Regions from separate parts of the Herbidospora sp. RD11066 genome, predicted to be linked through region 1. Evidence: riboswitches for the same ligand, from Rfam matches in the RefSeq annotation. Region 1 holds a riboswitch; each other region holds the start of a gene.

Region 1 (10,058 bases):
CGTCAGAGGGAAATCAGACCGGCGAACTCCTCAGGAGTCGCAATGCGCGCACCCAGGCTCAAGCCGGCTTGAGAGAACAGCCCGGCCAGATCGGCAGTCTCCTCGGGCTGGCGATGCGATCACCCAAGCTCTCAGTTTCGCCCTGACCTGAGAAGAACACTGAGATCAGACCGGCGCGCTTCCAGCAGACCCTAAAGGAACGCCGCAACCAGCTCGGCGAACTCCTCGGGAGTCGCGATCCGGACGCCCAACCCCTCGGCCTTGGCCCGCTTCGAGCCGGCCTTCTCCCCCGCCACCACCAACGAAGTCTTGGCCGACACGCTGGACGACGCCTTCCCGCCCGCCCGCTCGATCAACTCGTTCATCTCGTTACGCGACAGCGCCTCCAGCGGCCCGCTCATCCCCCCGGTCACCACGACCGACATCCCCGCCAGCGGCGACTCGGCAGACCCCTCGCCCGGTTCGTCGGCCTCAGGCGTCCAAGCGGTCACGCCAGGCTCGACCATGTTGACCCCGGCGAGAATCAGCTTGTCGATGAGCGGCCCCACCTCGATCAGCTCGGCGACAACGACAGGAGCCTTTTCAGGCCCGATCCCCTCGACCCGCTGCAGATCCTCGGACGTCGCCGCGCGAATACCGTCCATGTGAGCGAAGTGCCGGGCGATACGCCGCGACATGCTGCGCCCGGTTCCCCGCACGCCCAAAGCACAGAACACCCGGCTGAGAGGCTGCTCCTTGGCCTTCACCAGCGCCGCGAGCAGATTGTCCGTACTCGTCTCCCCCATCCGCTCCAGCCCCAGCAACTGCTCCCGGGTCAGAAAGAACAGGTCGGCGAAATCGACGATGAGACCCGCGTCGAGCATCTGCTGGATGCGGTTGACCGCCAGCCCCTCGATGTCGAGCTGGTCGCGCCCGGCCGCATATTCGATCGACGCGATCGCCCGGCAGGCCCGCCCGCGCACGCACCGCCACCGTTCCTGGCTGGCGTCGATCGCGTCGCCGCACGACGGACACACCTCGGGGATCGGAATCGGCCGCTCGTCGCCGGTGCGCAGGTGGACGACGGGCGCCTCCACGCGAGGAATCACGTCGCCCGCCTTGTAGACGGTCACCGAATCGCCCAGCATGAGCCCGCGCCGCCCGATGTCGGCCGCGTTGTGCAGGGTGGCGTAGGTGACGATCGAGCCGTCGAGCTCAACCGGTTCCAAAACCGCGCGCGGGGCGATGATGCCGGTGCGGCCGGTGTTCCACTCGACGCCGACCAGCTTGGTGATCTTCTCGGTCGCGGGCAGTTTGTACGCCACCGCCCACCGCGGCGCCCGCGAGCTGAACCCGGCCAGCGCCTGGTCGGCGGCCAGGTCACACTTGATCACGATGCCGTCGATGCCGAACTCGAGGTCGGCGCGCGCGGCGGCGATCTCCTCGACCCGCGCCTGCACCTCTTCCAGCGTGGCCACGAGAACCCCGGCGACCGGCGTGACGGCCGTCGTCTGGACGCCCTGGCCCGCCACCCACTCCATGATCTCGCTGTGCGGCAGCTCGCTGAGGCGCGTCTCGGCACCCTCGAAGGGCAGGGCGCCGTACCCGAAGAAGGTCAGCTCGCAGACGTAGGGGCGCTCCTTGGTGCGGAGGGTGCCCGCCGCCGCGCTTCGGGGGTTGGCGAAAGTGGTGCCGTCGTGGGCCTGCCGCTTGGCGCACGCGTCGGCGAACTGGGCGGCGGTCATCATGACCTCGCCGCGCAGCTCCACGGTGACCGGTTCGGCCAGCCGGCCGGGCAGTCCGACGATGGTGCCGATGTTGTGGGAAACGTCTTCCCCGGCGACGCCGTCACCGCGCGTGATCAGCTGGACCAGCCGCCCCCGCCGGTAACGCGCCGACACCGCCAGCCCGTCGAGCTTGGCCTCCACGCTCCACGCCTCGACCGGACGCCCCAGCCGCCGCTCCAGCGAACCCGCCCACGACACCAGTTCGTCGGGGCCGAAGACGTTGTCGAGGCTGAGCATCGGCACCGTGTGCGGCACGTCGCCCACGACCGCGCCGCCCGCGACCTTCCCCGTCGGGGAGTTCGGCAGCACCTGCTCGGGATGGGCCGATTCGAAGGCCTCGATCCCGCGCACCAGCCGGTCGTAAGCATCGTCGTCGAGGGTGGAGGTGCCGTCGGCGTAGTAGGCGGCAGCGGCGTCGACGGCCAGCTGGACGGCCTCGGCGTAAGCGGTCTCATCCGAGATCAGCGTCATCGGGGGCGTTTCGTTCATGATCCCATCCTCTCGAACGGCACTGACATTTTCCGGCTCCGGAACGACGAACGATACGACTGCGGTGTGACGCCGACGACGCGTTTGAACCTCTCACGGAACGCGGTCGCCGAGCCGAATCCGGACCGTGCGGCTACGCGTTCGACCCCCTCGTCGGTCGTTTCCAGGAGGAACTGGGCGCGCCGCACCCGGGCCCGCAGCAGCCACTGCACCGGTGTGGTGCCGGTCTGCTCGCGGAAGCGGCGGCTGAAGGTGCGCCCGCTCATCCCGCCGCGCCGGGCCATGTCGGCCAGTGTGACCTCGTGGTCGAGGTTGTCCTCGATCCACGACAGCACCGGGTCGAGCAGCGATCCCCGCGGAACGGCGGGCCGGGTGTGCGGGACGAACTGCGCCTGCCCGCCCTCGCGTTCCAGCGGCACCACCGACACCCGGGCCGAGTCGGCGGCGACCTCCGAACCGAAGTCGCGCCGCACCAGATGCAGGCACAGGTCCAGCCCGGCAGCCGCTCCGGCCGAGGTCAGGACGGCGCCGTTGTCGACGTACAGGACATCGGGTTTGACGTCCACGAGCGGAAACCGCCGCGCGAGCCGGTCGGCGGCGGCCCAGTGGGTGGTGGCGCTGAGGCCGTCGAGCAGCCCGGCGGCGGCGAGGGTGAAGGCGCCGACGCAGATGGAGGCGATCCGGGTGCCGCTCGCGGCCGCCGCGCGCAGCGCGTCGAGGACCTCCTCGGCCGGCGGCGAGGCCTCCTCGGAACAGCCCGGGACCACGATGGTGTCCGCCTCCCGCAGCGCCGCGAGGCCGTGCGGCGCGATGAGGGTGAAGGCGGTCCCGGCCACCTGCGGTGCCGGGGCGCAGACCAGCACTTTGTACGGATTGCTCCCGTCGCCCAGCCGCGCCCGCCCGAACACCTCGATCGGCGTCGCGAGGTCGGCCGCCACCACATGGTCCTGAGCCAGGACCGCCACCGTGTGCATGCCGACCACCGTAGAGGTGGCGAGAACCCGGCGGAGATTGTCGATTCACCCCGTGGGGCGCCCACGCGCGGCCGATCTAGCCTGCCGCGCATGGACATCGTCATGCCGATTCTCATCGGGCTGGTCTTCGTCGCGGTCATGTCACTGTTCCCCGAACCGCGCCGCCGTCACGTCAACGCCGTGCTGGTCGGCGGCGCGGGCGCGGCCTATCTGAGCGGCGGCGGGCTCGGCTACTGGGAACTTTTGCTACCCGTGGTGATGACCTTCGTCGCGTACAAAGGGCTCAACAGCTGGACCTGGATCGGTGTCGGCTGGCTGATCCACACCGCCTGGGACGTCGTCCACCACCTGAAAGGGAGCCCGATCCTCCCCTTCTTCGAGCATTCGTCCTTCGGCTGCGCCATCTGCGATCCGGTCATCGCGCTGTGGTGCTTCGTCACAGCGGCCAGGACTCGCGGCGCCACGCCGCGTCCCAGAACATCCACTCATAGCGGGCCGTGGTGGCGAAGTGTTCCGCGGCCCGCGCGCGCTGCGCCTTGGTGGCCTCCTCGCCGACCCGGTCGGTGAGGGTCACCACTCTGCGGACCGTGTCCTGAAATGCCTCGTTCCCGTACGCCTCGATCCACCGCCGGTAGAGCGGATCAGGAGATGACCGCTTCAGCAGGTCCTCCCCCACCCGGGCGTAGATCCAGTAGCAGGGCAGCACCGCCGCCAGTCCGTCCAGGAACGAACCCCCGTAGACCGTGGCCAGGACATAGCTGGTGTAGGCCCGGGTGGTCGGCCCGACCGGCGCGGCGGCCGCCTGTTCGGCCGAGCCGCCGAGGTCGGCCATGAAGGCGGCGTGCATCTCGCGCTCGGCCGCGATGGCCCCGGCGGCATCGCCCGCGAAGGCGCTGGTGGTCTCGTCGTCGGGCGCCTTGGCCGCGCACACGGCCAGGGCGCGGGCGTAGTCGCGCAGGTAGTGGGAGTCCTGCTCGACGAAGTGGCGGAACGCCTCACGGGGCAGCGTTCCGTCGACGAGCCCGGTGATGAAGGGGTGGTCGAGAATCGCCTGGTAGACGCGGGTGTCCCATAAATCTTGGCTGTACGTCACTACGGACCTTCTCCCTACGCCGGCATGACCCGGTCAGGTTCGAGCGGTCTGTGGCCGCCTCAGCCACACTCTCAGCCCGTTGCGCGGGCTCCCGCGATGTCGTGATCGAGCCTAGACCACCCCGCCATTTTCCGGCAAAGCCCGGTGCCGCCTCCGGCCAGCGGGAATGGGCAGGTGGGGGCGATGCGGCATGACATCTCACGACCCTCCCGAGGGGCCCGTCGAGCGGGCGGCGGAGAAGGCGAACGCGGCGGCGACCGAACGGCGGCCGTTCGGCGAGCAGGGGCGGCCGTTCAACCGGCGGTCGCCGTTCCACGTGGGGATGATGGCCGCGGCGGGCGTGGCGGTCACCTACGGGGTGATCCTGCTGCTGGGGGCGGCGAAGGACGTGCTGATCCTCATCGGGCTGGGGCTGTTCCTGGCGATCGGGCTCGATCCGGCCACGAACTGGCTGGTGCGGCGGGGGGTGCCGCGCTGGGCCAGCGTGCTGATCATCGTGGTGGCGACGCTGGCGCTGGTCGGGGGCTTCCTCGCACTGGCCATCCCGGTCGTCGTGGCGCAGGTGAGCCAGTTCGTCCACGACGTGCCCATGTATCTCCAGCAGGCGACGAACCAGAACACGCTCGTGGGGCGGCTCAACACCCGGTTCGACCTGGCCCGCGTGATCCAGGAGCTCGGTACCGGTAAGAGCGAGATCTCGCTGGTCGGCGGGCTGCTGGGCGCGGGCGAGGTGGTGGCGGGCGCGGCCTTCTCGACGGTGATCGTGCTGGTGCTGACGATCTACTTCCTGGCCGACCTGCCCCGGATCAAGGCCACCGCCTACCGGTGCGTACCCAACTCGCGGCGCCCGCGCGCGATCCTCATCGGCGAGGACATCCTCAGCAAAGTAGGTAGGTTCGTGCTCGGCAACCTCGTGACGTCGACGGTCGCCGGGGTGCTGACCTTCATCTGGCTGGTGATCTTCAATGTCCCGTACGCGCTGTTGCTGTCGCTGTTCGTCGCGTTCATGGACCTGATCCCGGTCGTGGGGTCGACCCTCGGCGGACTGGTCGTCTTCCTGGTGGCGCTTTCGGTCTCCTTCCCCGTCGCGCTGGCCACCGCCGTCTTCTTCGTGGTCTACCGGCTCTTCGAGGACTACGTGCTGGTCCCGCGCATCATGGGCGCGGCCGTCGAGGTGCCCGGCGTGGTCACGCTCGTCGCGGTGACACTGGGCGCGGCCCTGCTGGGCATCCTCGGCGCGCTGTTCGCCATCCCGATCGCGGCGGCGCTGCGGCTGATCCTGCGCGAGGTCGCCTTCCCGCGCCTGGACACGTCGTGAGGTTCAGGCGCGCCAGACCCGCCGCAGGTTGAGGGTGTCGCCGATGGTGACGGTCGGGTCTCCGTCCACCAGAAGGAGATCGGCCCGCAGACCTGCGGCGATGCGCCCCCGGTCGGTGAGCCCGAACCGCCGTGCCGGGACGGAGGTCGCCGCGCGCAGCGCCTCGATCGGCGTGAGCCCCGCCTCGACCAGGTAGCGCAGCTCACGGTGGAGGCTGGCACCGTGCACGACGCCGCCCAGGAACGGCAGCGGCGCGGGCGCGGCGTCGGTGCCCGCGAGCAGGTCGACCCCCGCGTCACGCAGCGCCTTCACCGAGGCGAGCACGTCGTCGAGACGGCCCTGCGGATAGCGGTCGTAGCTGCTGCGCAGGGTGGCGGTCCAGGCGGCGTCGAGCCGCGATCCCACGCGCGGATCGTCGGCCAGATCACCACCGGTGATCCCCATCATGGACGCGTTCAGCACCACACACGGCACCACGAACGCCCCCGAGGCGGCGATGACATCGATGATCTCGGCGGTGTGCGGCTGATCCATGAACAGGTGGGCGAACCCGTCGATACCGGCCTCGGCGGCCATCCGCGTCGCCTCGACCGTGAGGGTGTGCGCGATGGCGAGCAGCCCGTGCCGGTGGACCTCGGCGACCCCGGCGTTGAGCGTGGCCTGGTCGAGCATGGGCAGACCGGGATGGCCTTCGACCGAGCCGTCGTCCACCATGAACTTGATGTAGTCGGACCCGTCCGCGACCAGCCGCGGCACGAACGCGACCGCCTCCTCCGGGGTACTGGCGAACGGCATCAGCGGCAGGTCGGGCCCGGCCGCGGGCTCGAAACCGGGCGGGAACAGCTCGCTCGGATGCCCACCCGGCGGCGTGATCCCGAACCCCGACGAGCGCACGTCGGCGACCGTGTCGGGCAGGTGCGCACGGCCTTTCTTGGTGTGCAGCCCCTGCATCTCCAGCTCGGTGGTGACCCCGAACCGCAGCGCCAGCGCAAGCGCGGGTTCGGAGGTGTGGACGTGGGCGTCGATCAGCCCGGGTAGCAGCGTGCCGCCCTGGGCATCGACGATCTCCGCCCCGTCGGGCGGCGGGGTGCCGACGGCGGCGATCAGCGCGCCGTCCAGCAGGACGGTCGTCTCCTCACGGACGCGCTCGCCGTCGAACACACGGGCGTTGACGATGGCCGTGGTCATGGTGCCTCCTCAAGTATGCATGATGCAATTACATGCTTAATAGCACATATATGCACCTTGTGGTAGAAAGGCGATGTGAGCGCAACACCGCAGGAGGAGCCGCTCCTCGACGCCGTGGGCATGGCCTTCGCCCGGCTCCGCCGCCGCACCATGCAGGCCCCCGTCGACGGCCCCGTGGGCCGCAAGGACCTGACGCGCAACCTGGTCCTCAACATCGTCGACGAAGCGGCCGAGGCGGGCCGCGAGATCACGATCGGCGCCCTGGCCGACCACCTGATGGTCGACGCGTCGGTCGCCAGCCGCATGGCGACCGACTGCATCAGCAACGGCTACCTGGTGCGGGCCGCGTCCCAGCTCGACGGGCGTCGCACCGTCCTTCAGCTGACGGGCGAGGGGGTGGCGCTGCTGGCCCTGTTCCGCCACCAGCAGCGCCAGGCCTTCGAACACATCACCCGCGACTGGCCTCGGGCGGAACGGCTGGAGTTCGCCCGGCTTCTACTGAAATACGCCGACGCCACCGCCCGGCTCCCGGCCCCTGACGCGTCTTAGGAGAACCCGCGTGGACCTCGGCTCGTCCTTCGGCACGGCGGCACCCGCTTATGCGGAGCACCGCCCGGATTATGCGCTCGCCGCCGTCCGCTGGGCACTGGAGCCTGCGCTGGGCTCTGACATGCTCGTTGTTGAGCCTTTGCCCGGCCAGCCGGCGGCGGATGCCGACGCGATCGCAGCCGAGCTCGCACCCAATCCACACGTCCTGGACCCAGGCACCGAGTCGCGGACCAGCATGATCGTCGTTGGGCCTATGCCCGGCCCGCGCATACCGGACCTGGGCACCGAAACCGACATGCTGGCCGCAGCGGATAGCGACGCGATCGAGCCCGCACCCTGTTTTGGTGTCCCCAACCGAGACACCGAAAGCGGCACGCTAGCCGCAGTCGATGCCGACATGATCGCGGTTGAGCCCACATCCGGTCCGCGCATCCTGGACCTCAGAGCCGGAGCCAACGCGATCGAGCCCGCACCCGGTCTGCGTGCACTGGACCCCGGCGTCAGAACCGACACACTCGCCGCGGCCGATGCCGACACGATCACTACCGAGCCGGCACCCGGTCTGGGCGCGCCCAACCGGGTCACCGAAAGCGGCACGCCAGCCGCAGTCGATGCCCGCCGAATCGCAACTAAGCCCACATCCGGCTCGCGCGTCCTGGACCTCGGCGCCGGAACGGGCAAGTTGACCGCCGCGCTGGTCACGGTCGGCGCCGATGTGATCGCGGTGGAGCCCGATCCGGCGATGCTGGCCGAGTTGCGCCGTTCGTTGCCTGGTGTCCGTGCGCTTTTGGGCAGTGCCGAGGCGATCCCGTTGCCCGACGCGTCGGTCGACGTCGTGGTGGCGGGCAATGCGATGCACTGGTTCGACATGGACGTCGCGGGTCCCGAGATCGCCCGGGTCCTGGTACCCGGCGGCGTGCTGGCCGGGCTGTGGAACGTCCTCGACGACGAAACCGAGTGGGTGGCCGGGCTCGCCCAGGTCAGCGGGGGCGCGGCCATCGGCCCCCGTGACACCCCTGCGAGCTGGCGTAACGAGACCGCCGGGCTGCGGATTCCGCCGGTGTTCGGCTCGGCGGAGCGGGCCGAGTTCCCGCACGGCCAGCGGCGCACCGCCGATTCACTCGTCGCGACGCTCGCAACCCGCGCCGGGCTGCTGGTCATGCCGGAGCCGGAGCGTCGAGCCACGCTCGCCCGGATCCGCGACTACCTGGCCGACCGCCCGGAGACCGCCGACGGCGAGTTCACTCTCCCGATGCTGACGGCGGTACTGCGCGTGGTCACCAGGGGATGACGCCCGCGTCGTCGGCGAACGTCCCGGTCGGGCCGCCGTCGGGCAGCGTCGCGTACCTGATCGCGACGGCCGCGCCCTCTTCCGGAGTGCGGCCCACGAAGCCGGTGAAATCGGTCGCGACCAGCCCTGGGCAGACGGCGTTGATCAGGATGCCCGTCCCGGTGAACTGCCGGGCGTAGTGCACGGTCACCGCGTTGAGGAACGACTTCGACGGCGAGTAAGCCGCCATGATCGGACCGATCGCGACGTCGGGGTCGGCCTGGCGGGTCACCGAGGCGACGCTGCTGGAGACGTTCACGATGCGCGGTGACGCCGAGCGCCGCAGCAGCGGCAGCATCGCGTTGGTCACCCGGATCACCCCGATGACATTGGTCTCCACGACCGTCCTGACCACGTCGAGGTCGAGCGTCGTCGGATCCTGCTCCCAGCCCGGCCCGGTCGGCCCGGAGATTCCGGCGTTGTTGACCAGCACGTCGAGCCGATCGAGCCCGGCGGCGGCCTCGGTGACGCTGCGGTCGTCGGTGACGTCCAGGAGCACCCCGAAGGCATCGGCCCCGGCGGCGCGCAACTTCTCGACGGCGCTCTCCAGCCGCGCCGCGTCGCGGGCCCCCACGCCGACCCGGTAGCCGAGGGCGCCCAGCCCGGCCGCGATCTCACATCCGATTCCCTTGTTCGCGCCGGTGACCAGCGCGACCTTCGTTTCGCTCATGGCCCGATGCTCGCGCGCGGCCGGGCGGCCCGGCCAACACCGATCCGGTCGCCTGTGATACCCGGCGGGTATGGTGGTGGGCGTGGACAGCCTGGAAACGCGGGAATTGCGCTACTTCGTCGCGGTCGCCGAGGAACTGCACTTCGGCCGCGCCGCCGAACGCCTCGGCATGGCCCAGCCGCCGCTGTCCCGCGCGATCCAGCAGCTCGAACGCCGCCTCGGCGTCTCGCTCCTCGATCGCAACCGCCGCGGCGTCGCCCTCACCGGCGCCGGAGAAGTGCTCCTGTACGAAGGCCGCGCCGCCCTCGACGCCACGGCCGCGGCCGCCCGGCGCACCCGCCGCGCCGGTGGCGCCGACAGCTCCCGCGACCGATTGGTCCTGGCGGTCAAGGCCGCCGGCGTGCACGAACTCCTCCAGAAACTCCTCGACGCCTACGCCGCCCGGCCCGGCGCCGCCGAGATCGAGGTGCTGCTGTGCGGCTTCTGCGACCAGGAGGGCCTGCTGCGCGACGGCCGGGCCGACGCGGCGCTCATGCACACCCCATTCAACTCCCTCGCCGGATTCGACAGCGAGGAACTCATGAGCGAGGGCCAGATCGCCATCCTGCCCGCCGGTCACCCCCTCGCGAGCCGCCCGGCTCTCTCGACGGCCGAGGTGAGCGACATCCCCGGCCTGCCGCT
Region 2 (10,058 bases), on a different contig from region 1:
CTCGGGGTCCTCTGCCAGCGACCGGTGCATCACCTTGATCGCGACCATGCGGTCGAGCCGGACGTCCAGAGCCAAATAGACGGACGCCATGCCGCCCCGGGCGATCCGGGACTCGACGCGGTAGCGACCGTCGAGCACATGCCCGACGAGCGGATCGGAAAGCGTCGTGTCCACGGCCTCGAGTTTACGGGTGATTTGCCACGTGCTGAGTGCAGGAATCCCAAACCGAGACCGAAACAGGAAGGTTTACCCGTCTTGGAACGGTCGCCCCGGCGAGGACGCCTCAGCATATCGCCGCCGGGGAATTCGGCCCGCCAGAAACGCCCGGCGCCCCGCCTCGACCGCGCCGCGCATCGCCGCCGCCATCAGATCGGGCTTCCGCGCCCTGGTCACCGCGGTGGCCAGCAGCACCGCCGAGCAGCCCAGTTCCATGGCCAGCGCGGCGTCGCTCGCGGTGCCGATCCCGGCGTCCAGGATCACCGGCACCTGAGCGGATTCCACGATGAGCTCGATGTTGTGGGGGTTTCGGATGCCCAGTCCGGATCCGATCGGGGAGCCCAGGGGCATGACCGCCGCGCATCCCACCTGTTCCAGCCGCCGGGCCAGGATCGGGTCGTCCCCGATGTACGGAAGCACGACGAAACCGTCGGCGACCAGGCGTTCGGCCGCGTCGAACGTCTCGATCGGATCGGGCAGCAGGGTTCTCTCGTCGGCGATGACTTCGAGCTTGACCCAATCGGTATTGAGCGCCTCCCGGGCGAGTCGCGCGGTCAGCACCGCCTCACCCGCGGTGAAACAGCCGGCGGTGTTCGGCAGCACTTTGATGGCGCGTTCGCGCAGCACGTCCAGCACCGAACCGCGGCTCGCCGGGTCGAGCCGGCGCATCGCGACCGTGGTCAGTTCGGTGCCCGAGGCCGCCAGCGCCCGGTCGAGCACTTCCAGCGACGGAGCGCCGCCGGTGCCCATGATGAGCCGCGAGCCGAACTCCTCGCCGCCGATCAGCAGGGGATCGTCCATCGGTGCCTCAGCCTCCCTGGACCGCGGTCAGAACCTCGACCCGGTCGCCCTCGGCCAGCGGGGTCGCGTCCCACGCGCCCCGGCTGACCACCTCGTCGTTGACCGCCACCGCGATCCCCGCGGCCTGCGAGGTCAGTGTGTGCACGGCCTTCGTCACCGTCGCCCCGTCGTCGAGGTCGCAGGGGTCGCCGTTGATCGTGATGCGCATTCAGATCCTCGCCGGGTCGCACTCGGGCATCGGGTTGGGGTCGCCGTGGAGACCGGCGACGACGGCGTCGGCCGTCAGCGGCGCGAGCAGCACGCCCGCGCGGTGGTGACCGGCCGCCACCCACACGCCGCCGTGCCTGCCGACGTAGGGGAGGTTGTCGGGGGTGCCGGGCCGCAGCCCCGCGAAGGTCTCGGCCAGGTCGAGCTCGGTGATCCCCGGGACGAGTTCGCGCGCGTCGCGCAGCAGTTCGTAGACGCCGCCCGCGGTCACCCGGGTGTCGAACCCGAGCTCCTCCATCGTCGCGCCGACCACGATCTCGCCGTCGTCGCGGGGGACCAGGTAGACGTCGGAGCCGCGCACCTTGCCGCGTACACACTTCTGGAGGAGGCCGCGCGGGCCGCGCAGCCGCAGGATCTGCCCCTTCACCGGCCGGACCGGCAGCCCGGGGAGCAGGCTCGGCGTCCAGGCACCGGCGGCGACCACGATCTGGCCCGGTATCCCGTCGAGAGAGGTGACGTGCTCTTTGACGATCTTCCCGCCCGCGTTCTGGAAGGCCTTCTGGAGGGCCTGGGTGACCCTGCGGGGGTTGACCCACAGGTCGTCGCGGGCCAGCAGCCCGCCCCGGACGTTGGGCGAGAGCATCGGCTCGGCCTGGCGGCACTGGCGCCCGGTCAGCCGCTCCACCCGCAGCCCGAGCTTCTCCTCGAAGGCGGCCAGTTCGTCGAGCTGGGCCAGGTCGTCGGCGTCGTAGGCGACCTCGACCGTGCCGTCGGAACGGAGATCGACCGGGACCCCGCTGGCCTGTTCGAGCTCGCCCGCGAACTCGGGCCACCGCTCCAGCGAGGCGAGGCCGAGGCGCAGCAATGGTTCCTCGGTGTAGGTGACCTCGCTGACCGGCGCCAGCATGCCCGCCGAGGCGCGCGTCGCCCGCGAACCCGGGTCGGGGTCGGCCAGCGTGACGGTCAGGCCCCGCGAGGCGGCCCGCCACGCGATCGACAGACCGGCGATACCGCCGCCGATCACGAATACATCTGAAGCGTTCATCGCGCTCCCTTCGCCGGCATGATCCGGATCAGGTTCGATAGCGGTCGGGAACCTGTGGAGTTCCCCTCTCAGCCCGGTCAGCCGGACTCCCGCGCGTCTTTGTCCCAGAGTAATGCGAATTGATCTGATGCGCACAACACGGAATCGCTCTGATGTGCGAGCTACTTACTCAATTCGTTACCGAATCTCCATTGGCGGGTGGGCCCGTCGGCAATCTAGGGTCTACTCGTGGATCACGTCGTGGTGGTGGGGGCCGGCCTGGCCGGCGTCCGGAGTGTCGAGGCGTTAAGGGCCCACGGATACCCAGGGCGCATCACTTTGGTCGGCGAGGAGCCTCATCGTCCCTATGACCGCCCGCCCCTGTCGAAGGCGGTCCTCCTCGGCGACGCCGACTCCACGGTCGTCGACTCCGATCTCGAGGCGCTGAACGTCCGCCTCATGCTCGGCACCGCGGCCAAGGGCCTGCGCGACGGCGTCCTGTCCACGACCGACGGCGAGCTCTCCTTCGACGGCCTGGTCGTCGCCACCGGCGCCACCCCGATCCGCCTGCGCGGAGAGGGCCACCAGCATGTCCTGCGCACCATTGACGACGCCCTCGCGCTGCGGGCCAGCCTGGTCGAGGGCGCCCGCGTCGCCGTCATCGGCGCGGGCTGGATCGGCGCCGAGGTCGCCACCGCCGCCGCGCGGGCGGGCTGCCGCGTGACCGTCGTCGAGGCGGGCGACGCCCCCGTCTCCACCGCCCTGCCCATCGGCAGGTACATGATCCCCTGGTACGCCGAGGCGGGCATCGACCTGCTGCTCGACGCCACCGTGGGCACCGTCGACCCCGACGGCCTCACCCTGATGAACGGCGACAGGATCCCGGCCGACGTGGTCGTCACCGGGGTCGGGGTACGCCCCAACGTCGCCTGGCTCGACGGCTCCGACGTCGAACTCGACAACGGCGTGCTGGTCGATGAGCACCTGCGCAGCTTCTCGCCCAACGTGGTCGCCGTGGGCGACTGCGCCAACTGGTACAGCCGCCGCTTCGGCCGCCGCATGCGCGTCGAACACTGGGACACCGCCCTAGGCGCGCCCGACACCGCCGCGGCGACCTTGATGGGCGAGAACGCGATCTACGACCCGGTGCCCTATTTCTGGTCCGAGCAGTTCGGCCGCATGGTCCAGTACGCCGGTCACCACCACGGCGCCAACCTGGTCCTGCGCGGCGACCCCGAGACCGACGCCAAGTGGGCGGCCTGCTGGCTGACCGCCGACCACCGCCTGGTCGCCATCCTCACGGTCGACAGACCACGCGATCTGGTGCAAGGCAGACGTCTCGTCGAAGGACGGCAAAGGCTCGACGCCACCCGCCTCGCCGACCCAAGCGTTACCCTTCGAGACTGCACCGTGGCGTAAACTGGGTGTTTCGTGGAGGCGGCCGTGTGGTAATGGTGGATTCGTGACGCTTACAGTTGCGCAGATCGACCGAGACACCGACCAGCTCGTGGGGGAGTGGCTCCCTCTCTCGGACGTAGCGAAGAAGCTCCAGCTCAGCATCGGCAGGGCGAAGCAGCTCATCAAAGACAAGAAGCTCGTCGGCGCCCGCAGGGGCGGCGGGGAGCCGCAGATCCCGGCGGTGTTCATCGCCGGAGGCGACGTCATCAAGGGTCTCCCGGGAACGCTGACCGTGCTCGCCGACGCGGGCTTCAGCGAACTCGAGTCCATCAGATGGCTTTTCACTCCCGACGAGTCGCTGCCCGGCGCCCCGATCGACGCCATCAAGGCCGGGCGCCACACCGAGGTGAAGCGGCGGGCCCAGGCACTCGGGTTCTAACGGCCCCATGGCATCGTGGGGCGGGTGACCGATCCCTCCCGGCGCAGACTCGCCAACTCCCGCCTGTACCTGTGCACCGATGGCCGCCGAGAGCGTGGCGACCTGGTCGAATTCCTCGACGCCGCGCTCTCCGGCGGGGTGGACATCGTCCAGCTCCGTGAGAAGGGCCTGGAGGCGCGGGAGGAACTCGCCCTCCTCGAGGTCTTCCGCGCGGCCTGCGACCGGCACGGAGCCCTTCTGTCGGTCAACGACCGGGCGGACATCGCCTACGCGGCCACGGCCGCCGGGTTCGGTCCCGACGTGCTTCACCTGGGTCAAGACGACCTACCCGTACCGATCGCCCGCGCCCTCCTGGGCGAGGAGATCGTGATCGGCCGTTCGACCCACGCCTTCGACGAGGCCACCGTGGCAGCGTCGGAACCGGGCGTGGACTATTACTGCTGCGGCCCGACCTGGCCGACACCCACGAAGCCAGGCCGGCCCGCACCGGGCCTCCCACTGCTGGCCCACGCCTCGGGCCTGGGTGCCGCGCGGCCCTGGTTCGCCATCGGCGGCATCGACCTGGGCAACCTCGACGAGGTCCTCGCCCAGGGCGCGACCCGCGTGGTCGTCGTACGCGCCATCACCGAGGCCGAAGACCCGAAGGCGGCGGCCCAAGAGCTGAGCAACCGCCTCAAGACGGCCTGAACCGGCTTCCCGCGACCGCGACGGCCGTTGCGGGACGCGGTATCGCGTTGTGCGCGGCAACGCCTTCTTTCACGCTGGCGTCGTCGTCTGGGATCCGGCCCGCTGGGCGGGATGTGTCGCGGTATCGAGGTGTGCGCGGCAGCGCGTTCTTTCATGTTGGCGTCGTCGTCTGGGATCCGGCCTGCTGGGCGGGATATGTCGCGAGATTGAGCCGTCCGCGGTCGGAGGTGACCCGGCCTGTTGCGCCGGATGTATCGCGGTATCGAGGGGTGCGCGGTCGCCGCTGTATCCGGCCCGATGGGCCGGATATTTCCGGACTCGTCTAGTTGCGCCGGGTCGTCGCCGCGATGGCGAGGGCTTTGAGGGCTTCTCGGGCGTCGGCCGTGATGGGGGCCGCGTCGAGGACCGACAGGGCCTCCTTTACGTACGTGGTGATGAGGTCCTCGGCCGAGGCGAGGGCGCCCGTGTCGACGATGACGCCTCGCAGCGTTTCCACGCCCTCGGAGTCGAGTTTCGGGTCGCCGACGAGGGTGCGCACGGTCTGGGCCTGGGAGGCGGACGCGAGCTCCAGGGTGCGGGCGATGAGCATCGTGCGCTTGCCCTCGCGCAGGTCGTCTCCGGCGGGCTTGCCGGTCTCGGCGGGGTCGCCGAAGACGCCGAGGACGTCGTCGCGCAGCTGGAAGGCGATGCCGACGTTCTGGCCGTAGCCCGCGCAGACCTGGTCGATCCAGTCTTCACGTGACCGGGCCGCCAGGGTCATGCCGAGGCGCAGCGGATGTTCGACGGAGTACTTGCCGCTCTTGAACAGGGCCACCCGCCGGGCGCTCTCGAAGGAGTTCTCGCCGTGGGCCTGGGCGAGCAGGTCGAGGTACTGGCCGTTCATCAGCTCGGTCAGCATGTGGTCGAAGACCGGCTGCGCGGCCTCGACGCCCTCGGCGGGCACGCCGGAGGTCCGCCACAGCTCGCCCGCCCAGATGAGGAGCAGGTTGCCGACCAGGATCGCCGCGCCCTCGCCGAACTGGACCGCCGACCCGTGCCACCCGGAGTCGACGTGCAGCTTCTCGAAGCGCCGGTGCGCCGAGGGCATGCCGCGCCGCAGGTCGCTGGAGTCCATGACGTCGTCGTGGACGAGCGCGCTCGCCTGGAGCAGCTCCAGGGCCGCCGCGGCCGAGATCACCCCCGGGTCGTCGGCGCCCCCGGCGGCGCGCCAGCCCCAGTAGCAGAAGGCCGGGCGCAGGCGTTTGCCACCCGTGAGGAAGTCCTGCACCGCGCCCAGCACAACGGCCAGATCGGGGTCGTCGAACGCCATCCGGTGGCGGTCGATGAAGCGCTTGAGGGCCCGATCCACCTCGGGGCGGATGAAGTCCAAAGGCGCGGTGGCATTTGTCATGTAATGAGGGTATCTGGAGGTGATCGATTCGTTCATCTGCCGGGGTGGTTGTTATAGGTGAGGTTGAATTCGATCTTCATGCGAAGGCGTTCCCGCCTCTTTCCCGCGGGACTAGTAGCCTTGGCCGCATGGCTCTGGGTCTCCCCTCACGCTTTCCCGACCGCGTCGCCACCGTGAAGGAGTTGCTCGCGGCAGGCGAACGGTCGTTCTCGTTCGAGTTCGGCCCGCCGCGCACTCCTGAGGCGGAGGTTCAGCTCTGGCGGGTGATCCGGGAACTGGAGTCGCTGAAGCCGACGTTCGTCTCGGTCACCTACGGCGCCGGAGGGTCCACCCGCGACCGCACCGTCGAGATCGTCGAGCGCATCGCCCACAGCACCACGCTGACGCCGGTCGCCCACTTCACCGCCGTCAACCACTCGATCCGCGAACTGCGCCACCTCATCGGCCGCTTCGCCGACGCGGGTGTGCGCAACATCCTGGCCGTCCGGGGCGACCCGCCCGGCGACCCGATGGGCGAGTGGATCGCCCACCCCGAGGGCGTGCACTACGCCGAAGACCTGGTCCGGCTGATCCGCCAGTCGGGCGAGTTCTGCGTCGGGGTGGCGGCCTTCCCCTACAAGCACCCGCGGTCGCCCTCGATCGAGTCCGACGTCGAGTTCTTCGTACGCAAGTGCCGCTCGGGCGCCGACTACGCGATCACCCAGATGTTCTTCGAGGCCGACGACTACCTGCGCCTGCGCGACCGGGTCGCGGCGGCGGGCTGCGGCACCCCGATCATCCCCGGCATCATGCCGGTCACCAAGTTCGGCACGATCGCCCGCTCCGAGCAGCTGTCCGGGGCGCCGTTCCCGCCGAAGGTCGCGGCGCGCTTCGAGAAGTTCAAAGACGACCCCGACGCGGTCTACCGCATCGGCATCGAACACGGCATCGAACTGTGCCGCAAGCTCCTCGACGAGGGCGCACCGGGCATCCACTTCATCACCTTCAACCGCTCGAACGCGACCCGCGAGGTCTACCAGGCCTTGATGCCGGCGGTCCCGCTGGCCTGAGAGAAGCCCGTTGATCGGCGCCTGGCCACACCTGCCAGGCGCTGATTCGGCCGGTCAGGGTGATCTTGCCCTCCATGAACGCTGAAGCCTGAGGCGCCGCCGACCGCTGATGCCCGCGATGTCACCGACGACTGATGCCTGTATTTCCGGCGACTGCTAATGGTCGCGACGTCAGCGACGACTGATCCCTACGATGTCGGCCATTGCTGAATCCCGGGCTCCGGCGACTGCTGGAACCTGGGGTGTCGGCGAAGGGCTGATGCTGGCGACCACTCGGTGCTGGTGGAATGACGAACCAACCGGGCGCCTCGGGCGGCTGAATGGCGAAGGCTCGGTGCTGGTGGAACGGCGAATCCGCCGGGTCTCGGGCGGCTGAAAGGCGAAGGCTCGGTGCTGGTGCGGCGAACCCGCCGGGTCTCGGGCGACCGAATGGCGGCCGCTCGGTGCTGGTGGAACTGCGAATCCGCCGGGTCTCGGGCGACTGAATCCCGGGGCTCCGGCGACTGTTGATGCCCGGGGTGCAGGGTCGCCTTCATCGGGTGTCGGGGGGTTGCCCTGGGCCTGTTTTCGGCCGGACCGGCGTCGTTGCGGGGCGGGCCGGGAGCGGGTGGTTGGCGCCGGAAACGGTGTGGAGCGGGGGCGGTGGGCGGGGCCGGCCAGGCGTGAGCCGTAACGGAAAAATGAGCTTTTAGCGGATGAGCGGGAGGCGGGCGCCCGCGATCGCGTAGAGCTCAGAGCCGCCCGGGAAGGCGAAGGCGGTCATGAGGTCGTAGAAGCCGAGGCTCGCGTAGAGGTGGCGGGCCGCGGTGGGCGCGTCGTGGGTGGACAGGACGGCGGTGCGTTCGGGGCGGTCTTCGCACATCGCGTGGATCATGCGGCGGCCGACGCCCTTGCTCTGGTGGTCGGGGTGGACGTGGATCTCGGCCAGCTCCAGGGCGTCGCCGAACCAGTCGTCGGCGACCAGCGGGCCGGCGCGCTCGAACAGGGAGCGCTTGACGACGTCGTGCCACCACTGGCCGTGGGCGCCGTGGAAGCCGTAGGCGAAGCCGCCGATCTCGCCGGTCTCGGTGGTGGCCAGCACGCCGGTGAACGCCGGATATGTCGTGTGGTTGCGCATTATGGCCAGCCGACCCGACAGCTGGTCGGGCGGCGGGCGCATGGCGGCCGTGTAGATGCCCAGGACCGTGCGCAGTTCCGAGGCGAAGCTCTCAGGCCCCACCCGGCGCATCTCGATCATCCTCCGCACCCTAGCCGATCAGGCCACGTCGGCGGGTGTACCCCCGGTCAGCGCGACGAGCTCGTCGAACGTCGTCGGGAAGACCGTGTGGGGATGACCGGCCGCCGCCCAGACGACCGGATGCTTGCCGAGCCACGTGTCGACGAGGGTGCGCACCGGCGCCGGATGCCCGATCGGGGCCACGCCGCCGATGGGGTGCCCGGTGTGCTCACGGACGAATTCGGGCGTCGCTCGCCGCACCTTCGAAGCCCCGACCAGCGAGGCGACCAGCGTGGTGTCGACCCGGTGGGCGCCGCTGGTGAGCACCAGCAGAGGGGCGCCGTCGGCGTCGAAGACGAGGCTGTTGGCGATCGCGCCGACCTCGCACCCGAGCTGGGCGGCGGCCGTCGCGGCGGTCGGCGTCGCCTCCTCGAACAGGACGATCTCACCGGTCGCCCCATGCTCCCGGAGGATTCCGGCGATGTGGACGGCGCTCGGCGGCAACTTTTCTGGCACGCGCCAACTCTAAACAGATCGGATGGGACATGGCGTGTTGATAACGACACCATGCCCTGCATATGGACCTATCAGTCGTTGGGTTATGGTCCTTTGACCCGAGCTTTGTGCACTTTGGAGGGGTTGGTAGCAATGGGGGTTCGGCAGTCTCTGGCTGTCGCCGCCGCGATGGTCACGGCGGGGGCCGTGCTGGCGATCTCGCCACCGGCCATGGCGGCACCGGTGGCGGTAACGCAGACACAGGCAACACAGACGGCGGCCGACTGGGTCGCACCGGGCAAGACACTGAAGTTCGGGCAGAAGGGCAGCGTCGTCAAGGCGCTGCAGACCCGCCTGAAGGCGCTGGGCTACATGCCCGGCAAGATCGACGGCCAGTATGGCGGCGCCACGCAGACGGCCGTCTGGGCCTTCCAGAAGGTCAACGGCATCACGCCGACCAGCACCATCGTCGCCAAGACCTGGCGGGCCCTGGAGAACCCGAAGCTGCCCAAGGTCCTGGTGCCGACCGGCAAGCCGACCCGGGCCGAGGTCAACCTGTCGACCCAGATCCTGGTCCTGTACGTGAAGGGCCAGATCAAGCTCATCTCGCACATCTCGTCGGGCAGCGGCATCCCCTACGTCGAATACGCGACGTGGAACGGCACCCGCCAGAAGTTCACGGGTGACGCGCGCACCCCCACCGGGACGTTCAAGACGACCTGGCGGCGCGACGGCTGGCACAAGTCCTACCTGGGCGAGCTCTACAACCCCATCTTCTTCAACGGCGGCATCGCCTTCCACGGCGCGCTGTCGGTCCCGCTCTACCCGGCGTCGCACGGCTGCGTGCGGCTGCCAATGCACGTGGCGGAGGTGCTCCCCGGCCTGCTGGGCAAGGGCGTGCCGGTCATCGTGCGCGGCAAGTTCCAGCGCTGACCCCGCTCGACGAAACGGGCCCCGCTCCGGCGGGGCCCGTTTTTCATGTCCGCACCCGTGATCGAACGAGTTTTCGAACATTCTTGACTTTCGCCTGGGTCGAATCTATGTTCGATGAGGTGGGAGCGGGACTCGCGGCTCGCTCTCACCACGTGGGTCCGGGCGTCTGCCATCGGCGGAAGGGCGGGTGCCGCGGCCCCACA
Region 3 (10,058 bases), on a different contig from region 1:
ATCACAGCGTGACCCGCATGCGATCGAGTCGAGACTTTGAGCTCCACAGCGCGCACACTAGCGCCGGTCGGGCGCTGGGTCACGTTCCTCTGGGATTACCGAAGAGTCGTCCGCCCTTTGTCCCCGATTTCGGTCCCATGTAAACGCAGAGTGCGCGAAGCTTGACGCTATGGAACCGGCTCCCGCCGGAGCCGGAGGAGGAGCGGCGCTCATGAACACGGAACTCCCTGAAGATCCACAGAGACGTCGGCTTCGTGAGCGGCTGGAAGTCATCCAGATCCGCGCCGACAAGGCGAGTTCGTGGCGTGAAGCGGTCGGGCCGCTGCGCAGGCTGCTCAACCGTGAGGGCTTCGTGCCGATCAAGACCCGGCTCGCCTCGACCGACCTCGATTTCCTCGAGTCGTCCCGCGAAGATCTGCTGTCCTTCTCCGAGCTGTCACTGCGGCTGATCGATCTGCACCAGCCGCGCGACGCGGGCGGCATCACGAGTGACACGGCCCACCCGATCCTGCGGTGCCGCAGTTGTATGTGGCGCTGGCCGTGCCCGACGTTCCGGGCGATCACCGAGGGGTTCTCGATCGGTCACGAAACCGGTTCGTAGCGATATCCGACGCCCCACACCGTGATGATCCGGGCGGGGTCGGTCGGGTCGCGTTCGATCTTCTCCCGCAGGCGGCGTACATGGACCGTCACCGTCGACGAATCGCCGAAGGCCCAGCCCCAGACGCGGTCGAGCAGGTCCGTGCGGCTGAACGCCTGGCGCGGGTTGCGCAGCAGGTAGACGAGCAGGTCGAACTCGCGGGCCGTCAGGGTGACCTCCGCGTCGCCCAGGCGCACGTGGCGGGCGCCGACGTCCACCACGAGGTCGGCGTCTCGCAGGACGCCGGTTCCGGCCGGCACGATCGATCCTCGGGCCCTGCGGAGCACTGCGGCGACGCGTAGGGCCAGCTCACGGGGGCTGAAGGGCTTGGTGACGTAGTCGTCGGCGTCGGCGTCGGGGTCGAGGTCGACCAGGTCGATGGCCTCGCCGAGGATGATCACGGGGACCGGCCAGCGGGCGCGCAGCTTGCGGCCGACGGCGAGCAGGTTCATGTCGAGGATGAGCAGGTCGGGCGGGTCGATGCTGCTCAGCACGTCGTCTCCGGCGCATTGCACGTCGTGGCCGTCGCGTTCGAGGTAGCGGGCGATGACCTCGGCCACGGCCGGATCGTTGTCGACGACGAGAACACGTGCGGCGGGACTGACGGTCACGCCCCAAAGACTAGGTCGCACGGCGATCGTGGAACGCGTAGTTTGTTCGCCATGAGCCGAACTGTTTTTGCCGTCGTGGGGATCTTCCTCGCCATCTGGCTGGTGGTGAGTTTCGTCATCCCCGCGCTGTTCGCGACGCTGAAGTTCCTCCTGGTGATCGCGTTGATCGCGGCGGTCGTGGTCGGAGCGATCACAGTCGTGGCCAAGAAGAAGTAACCCGTGTTCGTCCAGGCCCTGCTCGGCGCGCTCGCGATGCCCGGTGGCATCGCGCTCCTCGCCGTCCTCGGCCTGTTGCTCGTCACGTGGGCGCTGCGGCTGCTGGCCGCAGCGCCACACGTCGCTGAGGCACCGCTCAGCGCAGGGGTCGAAGCGGTTCTTGTACGGCTCCGCCGCCCCAATTCGCCAGGCCGCACAAGGTCGAGAGCTCCAACAGGAAACCCGGCGCCCCGCTGATCGCCATTGATCGGCACGGGCGCCTTCGTCATGCCCTCACACCAGACGAAAGGTTCCTGTCATCGTGTTCGACTTCATCCTCGGCCCGGCCTACCACGCCACGGAGGCCCTGGCCGGGCTCGTCGGCGCCGCGCCGGCGATCGTGCTGCTGACGCTGCTGGTCCGCCTCGTGCTGCTCCCCCTGGCGATCCGGCAGGCGAAACTCCACCGCATCCGCGCGAAACTCGCCCCCGACGTGGCGAAACTGAAGAAGCGCCACGCCAACGACCCGGAACGACTGGTCCGGGAGACGCAGGCCCTCTACTCCGGCGCGGGCACCTCGATGTTCGCCGGAGTCGGCACGGGTCTGGCCCAGATCCCGTTCGCGTTCGTGCTGTACAACGTGTTCACCCACCCGGTGATCGCCGGGCAGCAGAACGTCCTGATGACCCACAGCGCGCTGTCGGTGCCCCTGAGTGAGCACCTCGGAGCGGTGATCGCCCACTCCGGGTTCTTCGGTGTGCCCACCCTGGTCTTCGTCGGTCTCATCGTGCTCATCGCACTGGTGGCCTGGCAGTCGTCGCGACTCGTGATCGGGACGCCTGAAATGCCGGGTAGTGGGCTGTTGAAACTGCTTCCTTACGGGACCGTGCTCGCCGCCGCGTTCCTGCCCTTCGCGGCGGGCGTCTACCTGCTGATCAGCACCGCCTGGACAACGACCGAGCGGCGGCTACTCAGCGCTTAGACGACTTCGCTTATTGCGCTTATTTCGGACTCACCCGACCGACCATTTCGGCCAGGCTGCGGGGCGTGGACGATGGCCCAAACAGTCGTCGTCTCGCCCTCGTGGCGAACCCCCCAGCGCTCCGCCAGGAACTCGACGATGCCGAGCCCCCGGCCCCCCAGAGACGAGAGGGTCGGCCTTCCCGCCCGCGGCTCGGTGGTGGCCCCACCGTCGCTCACGGCTACTTCCACATGTCCGTCACCGCAGGCCCATGTGACTCTGAGCTGCCCAGACGCGAGAGGATGTGCATGTCGCAGGGCATTGCTCAACAGTTCGCTCATCACCAGGACCGTGTCGTCGACCGCAGCCTCGTAAACTCCGGAGGCAAGCAGGTCGGCACCGAGGCGCTGACGCGCCACAGCAACGCTCGCCAGAGCGTACGGCAGCATGATGACGCTCGACGCACTCACCTCCCCGTTCTCCCGAACCCCCTGAAGATGGTCACCCCAGTACGACCGAAATGCCCCGTTAGCTGACTCTGGAAACCGAGACCTGATTACAGCTTGTGCACATTGGACAATAGGTCAGCTTCGGTGTTACCCCGGCCTTACCGCCCCGGTGTGTCGGGTGCGGTGACAAACCCCTCTCTGCGGAGCACGAACTGCATACGTGTACCACCCTCGGGTCGGGGCAGTGCGGCCACCTCCCCACCTTGGGCCCGCGCGAGGCTCCGGACGATGTAGAGACCGAGCCCCACACCCCCGAATCTGCGGCGGTCGCCGCTCTCGCCTTGGACGAACCGTTCGAAAACGCGCTCACGATCGGACGGGGCGATGCCGATGCCCTCGTCGTCGATCGTCAGGACGACTTGGGACTCCTCTGACCAGGCCGACACCTGGATGAGACCGCCGTCGGGCGAATATTTGAACGCGTTCTCCAGCAGCTGGTCGAGCAGTATGGCGGTGGCGAGCGCGTCACCTCGTACGAGAGGAAGGTCGTCGGGGACCCGCACCTCGACGCGGTGGCGGTCCGAGAGGACCGGCAGCCCCAAAGTCGCGGCACGCACGCGTTCGGCCAGGTCGAAGGCCTCGTCGCGGACCGACGGCTCGGCCGCCCCGGCGCGGGCGCCGAGCAGCAGGTGGTCGATCAGCCGCCCGAGCGACTTGGCCCGCTCGGCGATGGTGTGGACGTGGGCCCGCCGGTCGGTGTCGGAGAGCTTGTCCCACCGGTCGGCCAGCGTGCTGGCGAAGCCGGTCACGACGGTGATCGGGGTGCGCAGTTCGTGGCTGGTGGTGGCCAGGAACAGGTCCTTGGCCTCCTCCAACTCCTTGGCGCTGGTGATGTCGCGGAAGTCGGCGACGATCTCGCCGGTCTCCGGGATGGTCGCGCAGAGGACGTCCAGCCATCTCCCCGATTCGAGCTGGAAGGTCAGCTTCTCGCCGGGTTCTGGCAGGTCGAAGGGGGGTGGACGGCCGATCACGTCCTCGTAGGCGTAGCCGGTCAGTTCGGCCGCCTTGGGGTTCCAGCGCGTGACCGTGCCGCTCTCGCTGAGCACGGCGATGCCGTCGGCGCTGGCGTCGAAGACCGCGCGTTCGTGGGCGCGCTGCCGGATGGCGTCCTGGTAGGCGACCGCGTTGCCGACCGCGATCCCGGCGTGCCCGGCGAGCAGTTCGAGCAGTTCGAGCTCCAGGTGGCCGGGCTTGCGCCGGGCGAACAGGGCGTAGAGCGCGCCGTAGGGCCGCCCGCCGACGGCCGCGATGGCGACCGCGATGGTGTGCAGGCCGTCGAGCTGGGCCCAGATCAGATCTTGGAGCCCCTCTGGCCCGGTCTCCAGGATGACCGGTTTGCCGGTGCGCAGCAGTTTGCCCACCAGGCTGCTGCCCAGGTCGGCGGTGGCGCCCTTCATGGGTTCGGGCAGCCGGTGGGTGCTGACCAGCCGGAGCTTCTCGCCGTCGATCAGCACGAACCCGCCCGCGTCGGCCCCGGTCAGCTCGGTCAGCGAGCCGGCGATCCGGTCGAGCACCACGTTCTGGTCGAGCTCGGCGTTGATGTCGCCGACGACGTCGGTGAGCCTTCTGACGAGCTGGGCGCGCCGCACCGACCGGGCCCGCGCGGCCTCGTTGTCGTCGCGCTGGTGGTAGACGCCGACGTACCCGAGCAACGCGCCCGAGGGTGTGCGCAGCGCACTGATGTCGGCCTGCACCTCGATGAGCGTTCCGTCGCGCCGGAATCTCCGGGTTCGCAGCTGTACGGGACCACCTGTGCGCACCCTTTCGAGCACCGCGTTGTGCTCGGCCATCAGCTCCTCGGGCACGAAGGGCGGGCGGCGTCCGACGATCTCGTCGGGGGACCAGCCGAACATCCGTTCAGCGGCGGGATTCCACGTGACCACCGACAGATCGCGATCGAGTGCGACGATGGCATCGGCCGCGCTGGCGACTACCGCCCGCGCGATCCCTTCGTCCTCGTCGTCACGTTTATCCCAGTGGTCACATTCCACGGGTCCATCGTGCCGCTTTTCCGCTCGTGATCATGGGCTTTTCCCATGCTCCGCTACGCTGCCCTCGAACCCGGGGAAGGGAAGTGCCATGGACGCGTCGGCCGCATCGGGCGACCTGGAGGCACTGCTCCGGGTCACCTCACCCACGTACGTCGGGGAATCCGTCCCCACGATCGCCTTCGGCACCCACGACACGACGGCCGGACGGATGGTCCTCGCCGTCACCGCGCGGGGTGTGATTGCCACCACATTCGACGACGAACACGCGGTGTACGCCCGGGTCTACCGGGAGGTCGGGTCGTTCATCGGCCATGACCCCAGCCGCCTCGACCCGCTGAAGCGGGAGATCGACGCCTACTTCGACGGGCGGCTGCGCACGTTCACGCTCCCGTTCGACCTCCGCCTCGCGACGGCGTTCGCCCGGAGCGTGCTGCAGATGATCACCTCGACGCCCTACGGCACGACCACCACCTACGCCGCGGTCGCCGCCCGCATCGGCCGGCCCCAGGCGCTGCGCGCGGTCGCCAACGCGGTCACCGAGAACCCCGTCTGCCTGCTGGTTCCGTGTCACCGGGTGGTCGAGGGGCCGGGGCTGCCGGGGGCCTACGCCGGTGGAAAAGCCGCCAAAGAGATGCTGCTGAACCTGGAATCCGCTTAGCCAACGTGTCTGTCCCCACACGGTAAACCTGTGATCACTCAATGTGATAGTAATCTCACGCCGAGCAATCACCAGGTCACTAGTGGGGAGTGGTCATGCTGGGGTTCATCGTCGCCGTCGGGTCGGCGGTCGCCGTGGTGGCACTTTCGGCGTTCATCTTCAGAAGGTTCGGCACCGGGAGCGAGGACTCCGACCCCGGCGGCCCGACGGTCGGCCACGCCGGGTCGATGCTGTCGGCGCTGTTCCTGCTGGTCTTCGCCATCGCGATCGTCGTTCCGTGGACGACCGCCGACGCGGCCAGGCAGAACACGTACACGGAGAGCCAGTCGGCCGTGGAGGCCTACTGGGCCGCCAACGAGCTGCCTCCGGCCGCCGCGGCGCAGGTGCAGGCCGGGCTGCGCGACTACATCGGCTTCGTGGTCGACCAGGAGTGGCCGCTGATGGCCGAAGGCCAGCTCAGCACCGAGGGCACCACCCGCCTCAACACGCTGCGCACCCAGGTCTCCGGGCTGGTCGTCCAGGGTGACGACCAGGAAGACGCCAAGGCGGCCGTGGTCGACCAGATCTCCCAGCTGAGCTCGTCGCGGGTCCAGCGCGCCGCCGACGCGGGGGCCACCCCGCCGACCATCCTGCTGGTGCTGACCGTGGTGACCGGCCTGATCGTGCTGGTCTTCCCGTTCCTGGCCGGGGCCCGCCCGAAGGGCATGGCGCTGCTGCCGATGCTGGCCATGGCGGCACTGCTGGGGGTCGGCATCTTCATGGCCTTCGACATCATCCATGTGTTCGACGGCGGGCTGGCAGTGAAGCCCGACGCGTTCACCAGCGCACTGGCCGAATTCGGCCGAATCTCAGGATTGAGCTGATGACAAGCCGAATAACCGCCGCGACACTCGGCTTCCTGATGCTGGCCACGCTCTCGGTGGCCTCGGCCCCGGCCGCGACGGCCGACGGCATCCTCGACGTCGGTGTCGGCGTCGGGCCGGGCGTGGGGGTGTGCGTCCAGGTCGGGGTCATCCTCGACGTGGAGTTGGGGGTCGGTGTCCTCCAGCAGCCGCCGTGCAACCCGCCACCGCCTCCACCGCCGCCTCCGCCACCACCGCCGCCCGCCGAGGAGCCACCGGCGCCGACCCCGTCGGAGACGCCGTGTCCGCCGCCTCTGCCGGAGGAACCGCAGGTGGAGCCGCCACCGCCACCTCCGCCGCCTCAGGTGGAGGAACCGCCGCCGCCTCCTCCACCTCCGCCGCCACCGCCGCCGCCACCCCCGCCGCCGCCTCCTCCGGTGAGAGAGCCGAAGCCGAGGGTGGAGCAACCGGCCAGGGTCGTTCCGGTACGCCTTCCGAAGCCGGTCCCGACCGTGAAGAAGCCGTCACCGCGTCCCAAACCGACGCCGTCGGCGACACCGGAGCGGCGTGAACCGAGGGTCGCGGCCGTGGCCAACCCGAAGAAACGTGAGAACCCGCTGAAGTCGGTGCTCTTCATGGTCGTCCTGTCGACCGTGATCGCCTCGGCCGCGGCGGTGGCCTTCACCCGGATCAGATAGTCGCCTTGACCGAGCGCCGCCTCAGGCCCCCGATCGCCAGCGTGACCAGCGCGGCGACCAGGAACGCCCCGAGTGCGGCGCTCATCTGGGGCACGAAACCGAGCGCCTCCCGCGCCGAATCCCAGATCGCATCCCACCATTCGATCTTGGTCGGCGCCGCGACCATCCACCAGGCGGCGAACCCGAGCACCCACGGCACGATCATGATCCACCGCGACGGCGCGTGCTCCGAGGTGTCCCACCTGCGGCGCCCGCCGAGCAGGAAGTAGTCGACGGTGAGCACCGCGAACATCGGCACGAACACCGCCCCGATGATCCCCAGGAACGCCGAGTAGGTGTCCGCGCTCACGAAGATCGCCAGCAGCGTGACCAGCACCCCGATGACGACCGAGAGAATCCGCCGGTCGACCTTCGGCATCAGGTTCTGCAGCGACATCGTCACCGAGTAGACGTTCACGAACGACTGGTCGGTCTCCCGCAGCACGAGGATCCCGAAGAAGACCGCCCCGAGCGACGCGGTGACGAACGGATCCCAGACCTGGTTGACGTCGTTGCCGACGAGCGCCAGCGCCGCGATCCCCAGCGCCAGGCAGGAGACCTGGGCGATCGTGTAGCCGCCGACCACCCCGCCGAACGCCGCCCTCGAACTCTTCGAGAACCGCGAGAAGTCGGCCGCAAGCGGCACCCACGACACGCTCAGCGCGATGACGTAGTCGACGGCCGGCGTGAACGCCTCCCACGACCCCGCTCCCAGCGAGGGTCCGCGCGAGATCAGCTCGTACGCGAAATAGATCATCGCCAGCACGACGCCGACGGTGACGTAGCGGCGCAGGATGCGCACGGCGCCGAGCGGCTTGATCGTGAGCGCCGTGGTGATCACCCCGGCGATGACGACCCAGACCGCGTAGGGCACCGTCACCCCGAACTGCCCCGCGATGGCCTGCGCGCCCTGGGCGATGACCCAGAGTTCGAACGCCCCCCAGCCCAGCATCTGGATGATGTTCAGCACGCTCGGGAGATAGGAGAGTTTCGCCCCGAAAAGCCCTCTGAGCAGCATCATCGCCGGGGCGCCCGTCTGGGTGCCCGGAATGGCGGCCAGGCCGACCATGGCCGTACCGATGAGACTGCCCACCACGGCGGCCGTCAGCGCTGCGACGAAACTCAGCGGACGGTCCCCGAGGGGGTTGACCAGCGCGATCGCTCCTGAGAACCCGAGCAGTGACACCCCGAGGTTGGCCCACAGTGCACCCTGGTCGAGCAGGCCGAGCGTTTTCGGCGGAGCCTCGTCGAGGGTGAGGGGTGCCTCGGAATCGATGACAGCGGTCATCACACACACGCTCCCTACGCCGGCATTACCCGGACAGGTTCATGCGGTCGGCGACGCTGGTCGCCCTCTCAGCCCGGTTACGCCCGAGCTCCCGCGGTTCTTAGGTTGTGAACGAACCGGGATCAGCCCGGTTCGTCCCCACATGATGCATCATGTGCACCCGTTCGACCACCCCCGACAGGTCAGGAGCCCGGGAAGACGACCCGGCCGACGGACGGGGCGGGCAGATGTTTCTTCGCGCCCCACCAGTCGAAATTGACGCAGGTGTCGCGGCCGGGGGCGTCCTGGCCGTCGTCCACTTTCGCGCAGAACCGGTTCGGCAGGCCTTTCGCACTGGTGTACATGTGCCACTTGACGTCCACCGCCGCCTGGGCTTCGTCAGGCTTCGGGGTGTCCGCCCGCAGTGACGGCGAGGCCGCGTAGAGGTCGCCGTAGGCGATGACGCCCTCGTACATGGTCGCGTTGCGGCGCTTCCCGGCCTTGAGCAGCGCCTTGAGCGTCGTCGGTTCGACGATGAAGACGGGGTTCCAGAAGGGGTTGTACTCCCTGGGACCGGCCCGCCAGACCTTCCCCTTGGGCAGGGAACGCACGATCGCCGGGCTGGTGCGGTAGGTGTACTTCCCGCCGCCGAGCGACCTGATCCGGTCCTTGACGGGAGCGCGCTTCACCCGCGTCTCGTAGGCCACCACCTGTTTGCGGCCGAACTCCAGCCACCCCTCCTGCCAGAAGACCAGCTTCGCCGGGGCGCTGGCGAACGAATGCCCCCACTCTCGGATCATGACGCCGTGGCCCGGCACGTACTGCGCCTTCACCGCCGTCAAGGGATCCGCAGCCCCCACCGCAGGACTCGGTACGCCAAGTCCGGCGGCCACAAGGACGACAACCATCGTTCGCCGCATCACGGGGTGCATTCTGCACCAGATCGGGGGATCTACGAGTGTTCGGTCACCTGTCCGGGGGTGCGGGAGCCGGCCAGTTCCGTGAGCCGGGCCAGGTCCAGTCCGTCGCAGGTGAGCTCGTTCGAGGCGATCTCGGCGCGGATGACGGGTTCCGCGGGTCCCGGCAGGGCCACCGTGGCGGTCTGCATCGCGGCCCAGTCGCGGAGCTCGTCGATCGAGGGCTGCGGCAGCTCAGGTGAGTACTGGACGATCAGGGCGTTGTCCCCGGCGAGCAGGTGCTCCAGGCTGCCGCCGGTGGGCATGTTCTGGTCGCCCGGGGCGTAGAAGGCCCGGTCGGGGTGGTGCCACTCGGTGTCGCCGGGGGCCGCGAGGGGCGTACGCGGGCCTGATTCGCAGGTGACCGCCCCCGGCTCGGACGCGGCCGGGGTGCCGGCGCATGCGGTGCACAGGGCGAGCGCCGCCGCGGCCGGGAGGAGAAAGCGGCGCATCGGTTCACTCCTGATCGAATCGCGAGGCCGGTGGCCCGAAGGATCTCGGGCCACCGGCTGTGGAACGGGTGGGTCAGCCGACCTGGAGAACGGCCGAGCGCGAGACGATCACGCCGGTCGGGTCGGTGGCGCGGACCCGGTATTCGGAGCCGTTCAGCTCGGGCGCGGCGACCACGTCGATCGCGAACGAGGTCTGGCCGGGGACGTCCGCCCAGTCGGCCGAACCCGGAGCCTTGACC

What was found. Region 1 has a riboswitch for thiamine pyrophosphate ahead of tenA (thiaminase II). Riboswitches for the same ligand answer to the same signal wherever they lie in the genome.
Region 2: it holds a riboswitch for thiamine pyrophosphate, as region 1 does, so the genes downstream of both, thiO (glycine oxidase ThiO) here and tenA (thiaminase II) in region 1, are expected to answer to the same signal.
Region 3: it holds a riboswitch for thiamine pyrophosphate, as region 1 does, so the genes downstream of both, ACYQ78_RS14015 (purine-cytosine permease family protein) here and tenA (thiaminase II) in region 1, are expected to answer to the same signal.

What each region holds. Positions count from the first base shown of each region.
Region 1 covers NZ_BAAGDO010000002.1:1,169,673-1,179,730, forward strand. The annotation lists gene ligA (NAD-dependent DNA ligase LigA) at 192-2,255, opposite strand; gene ACYQ78_RS10960 (GlxA family transcriptional regulator) at 2,252-3,229, opposite strand; partial or broken gene ACYQ78_RS10965 (DUF6010 family protein) at 3,368-3,613, shown strand; gene tenA (thiaminase II) at 3,666-4,322, opposite strand; TPP riboswitch at 4,317-4,427, opposite strand; gene ACYQ78_RS10975 (AI-2E family transporter) at 4,513-5,640, shown strand; gene ACYQ78_RS10980 (amidohydrolase family protein) at 5,644-6,828, opposite strand; gene ACYQ78_RS10985 (MarR family winged helix-turn-helix transcriptional regulator) at 6,904-7,377, shown strand; gene ACYQ78_RS10990 (class I SAM-dependent methyltransferase) at 7,388-8,668, shown strand; gene ACYQ78_RS10995 (SDR family NAD(P)-dependent oxidoreductase) at 8,655-9,377, opposite strand; gene ACYQ78_RS11000 (LysR family transcriptional regulator) at 9,460-10,058, shown strand, end outside.
Region 2 covers NZ_BAAGDO010000001.1:558,936-568,993, forward strand. The annotation lists gene pknB (Stk1 family PASTA domain-containing Ser/Thr kinase) at 1-174, opposite strand, end outside; gene ACYQ78_RS02550 (thiazole synthase) at 247-1,017, opposite strand; gene thiS (sulfur carrier protein ThiS) at 1,025-1,225, opposite strand; gene thiO (glycine oxidase ThiO) at 1,226-2,269, opposite strand; TPP riboswitch at 2,258-2,372, opposite strand; gene ACYQ78_RS02565 (NAD(P)/FAD-dependent oxidoreductase) at 2,498-3,667, shown strand; gene ACYQ78_RS02570 (Rv2175c family DNA-binding protein) at 3,711-4,085, shown strand; gene thiE (thiamine phosphate synthase) at 4,110-4,772, shown strand; gene ACYQ78_RS02580 (polyprenyl synthetase family protein) at 5,095-6,162, opposite strand; gene metF (methylenetetrahydrofolate reductase [NAD(P)H]) at 6,291-7,211, shown strand; gene ACYQ78_RS02590 (GNAT family N-acetyltransferase) at 7,900-8,448, opposite strand; gene ACYQ78_RS02595 (YbaK/EbsC family protein) at 8,467-8,943, opposite strand; gene ACYQ78_RS02600 (L,D-transpeptidase family protein) at 9,076-9,855, shown strand.
Region 3 covers NZ_BAAGDO010000003.1:537,855-547,912, forward strand. The annotation lists gene ACYQ78_RS13960 (STAS domain-containing protein) at 1-47, opposite strand, end outside; gene ACYQ78_RS13965 (hypothetical protein) at 212-601, shown strand; gene ACYQ78_RS13970 (response regulator transcription factor) at 583-1,251, opposite strand; gene ACYQ78_RS13975 (hypothetical protein) at 1,303-1,467, shown strand; gene ACYQ78_RS13980 (DUF6412 domain-containing protein) at 1,471-1,704, shown strand; gene yidC (membrane protein insertase YidC) at 1,769-2,428, shown strand; gene ACYQ78_RS13990 (ATP-binding protein) at 2,425-2,856, opposite strand; gene ACYQ78_RS13995 (PAS domain S-box protein) at 3,015-4,907, opposite strand; gene ACYQ78_RS14000 (methylated-DNA--[protein]-cysteine S-methyltransferase) at 4,996-5,565, shown strand; gene ACYQ78_RS14005 (bestrophin-like domain) at 5,661-6,428, shown strand; gene ACYQ78_RS14010 (hypothetical protein) at 6,428-7,105, shown strand; gene ACYQ78_RS14015 (purine-cytosine permease family protein) at 7,098-8,432, opposite strand; TPP riboswitch at 8,426-8,537, opposite strand; gene ACYQ78_RS14020 (hypothetical protein) at 8,615-9,244, opposite strand; gene ACYQ78_RS14025 (hypothetical protein) at 9,364-9,819, opposite strand; gene ACYQ78_RS14030 (ThuA domain-containing protein) at 9,893-10,058, opposite strand, start outside.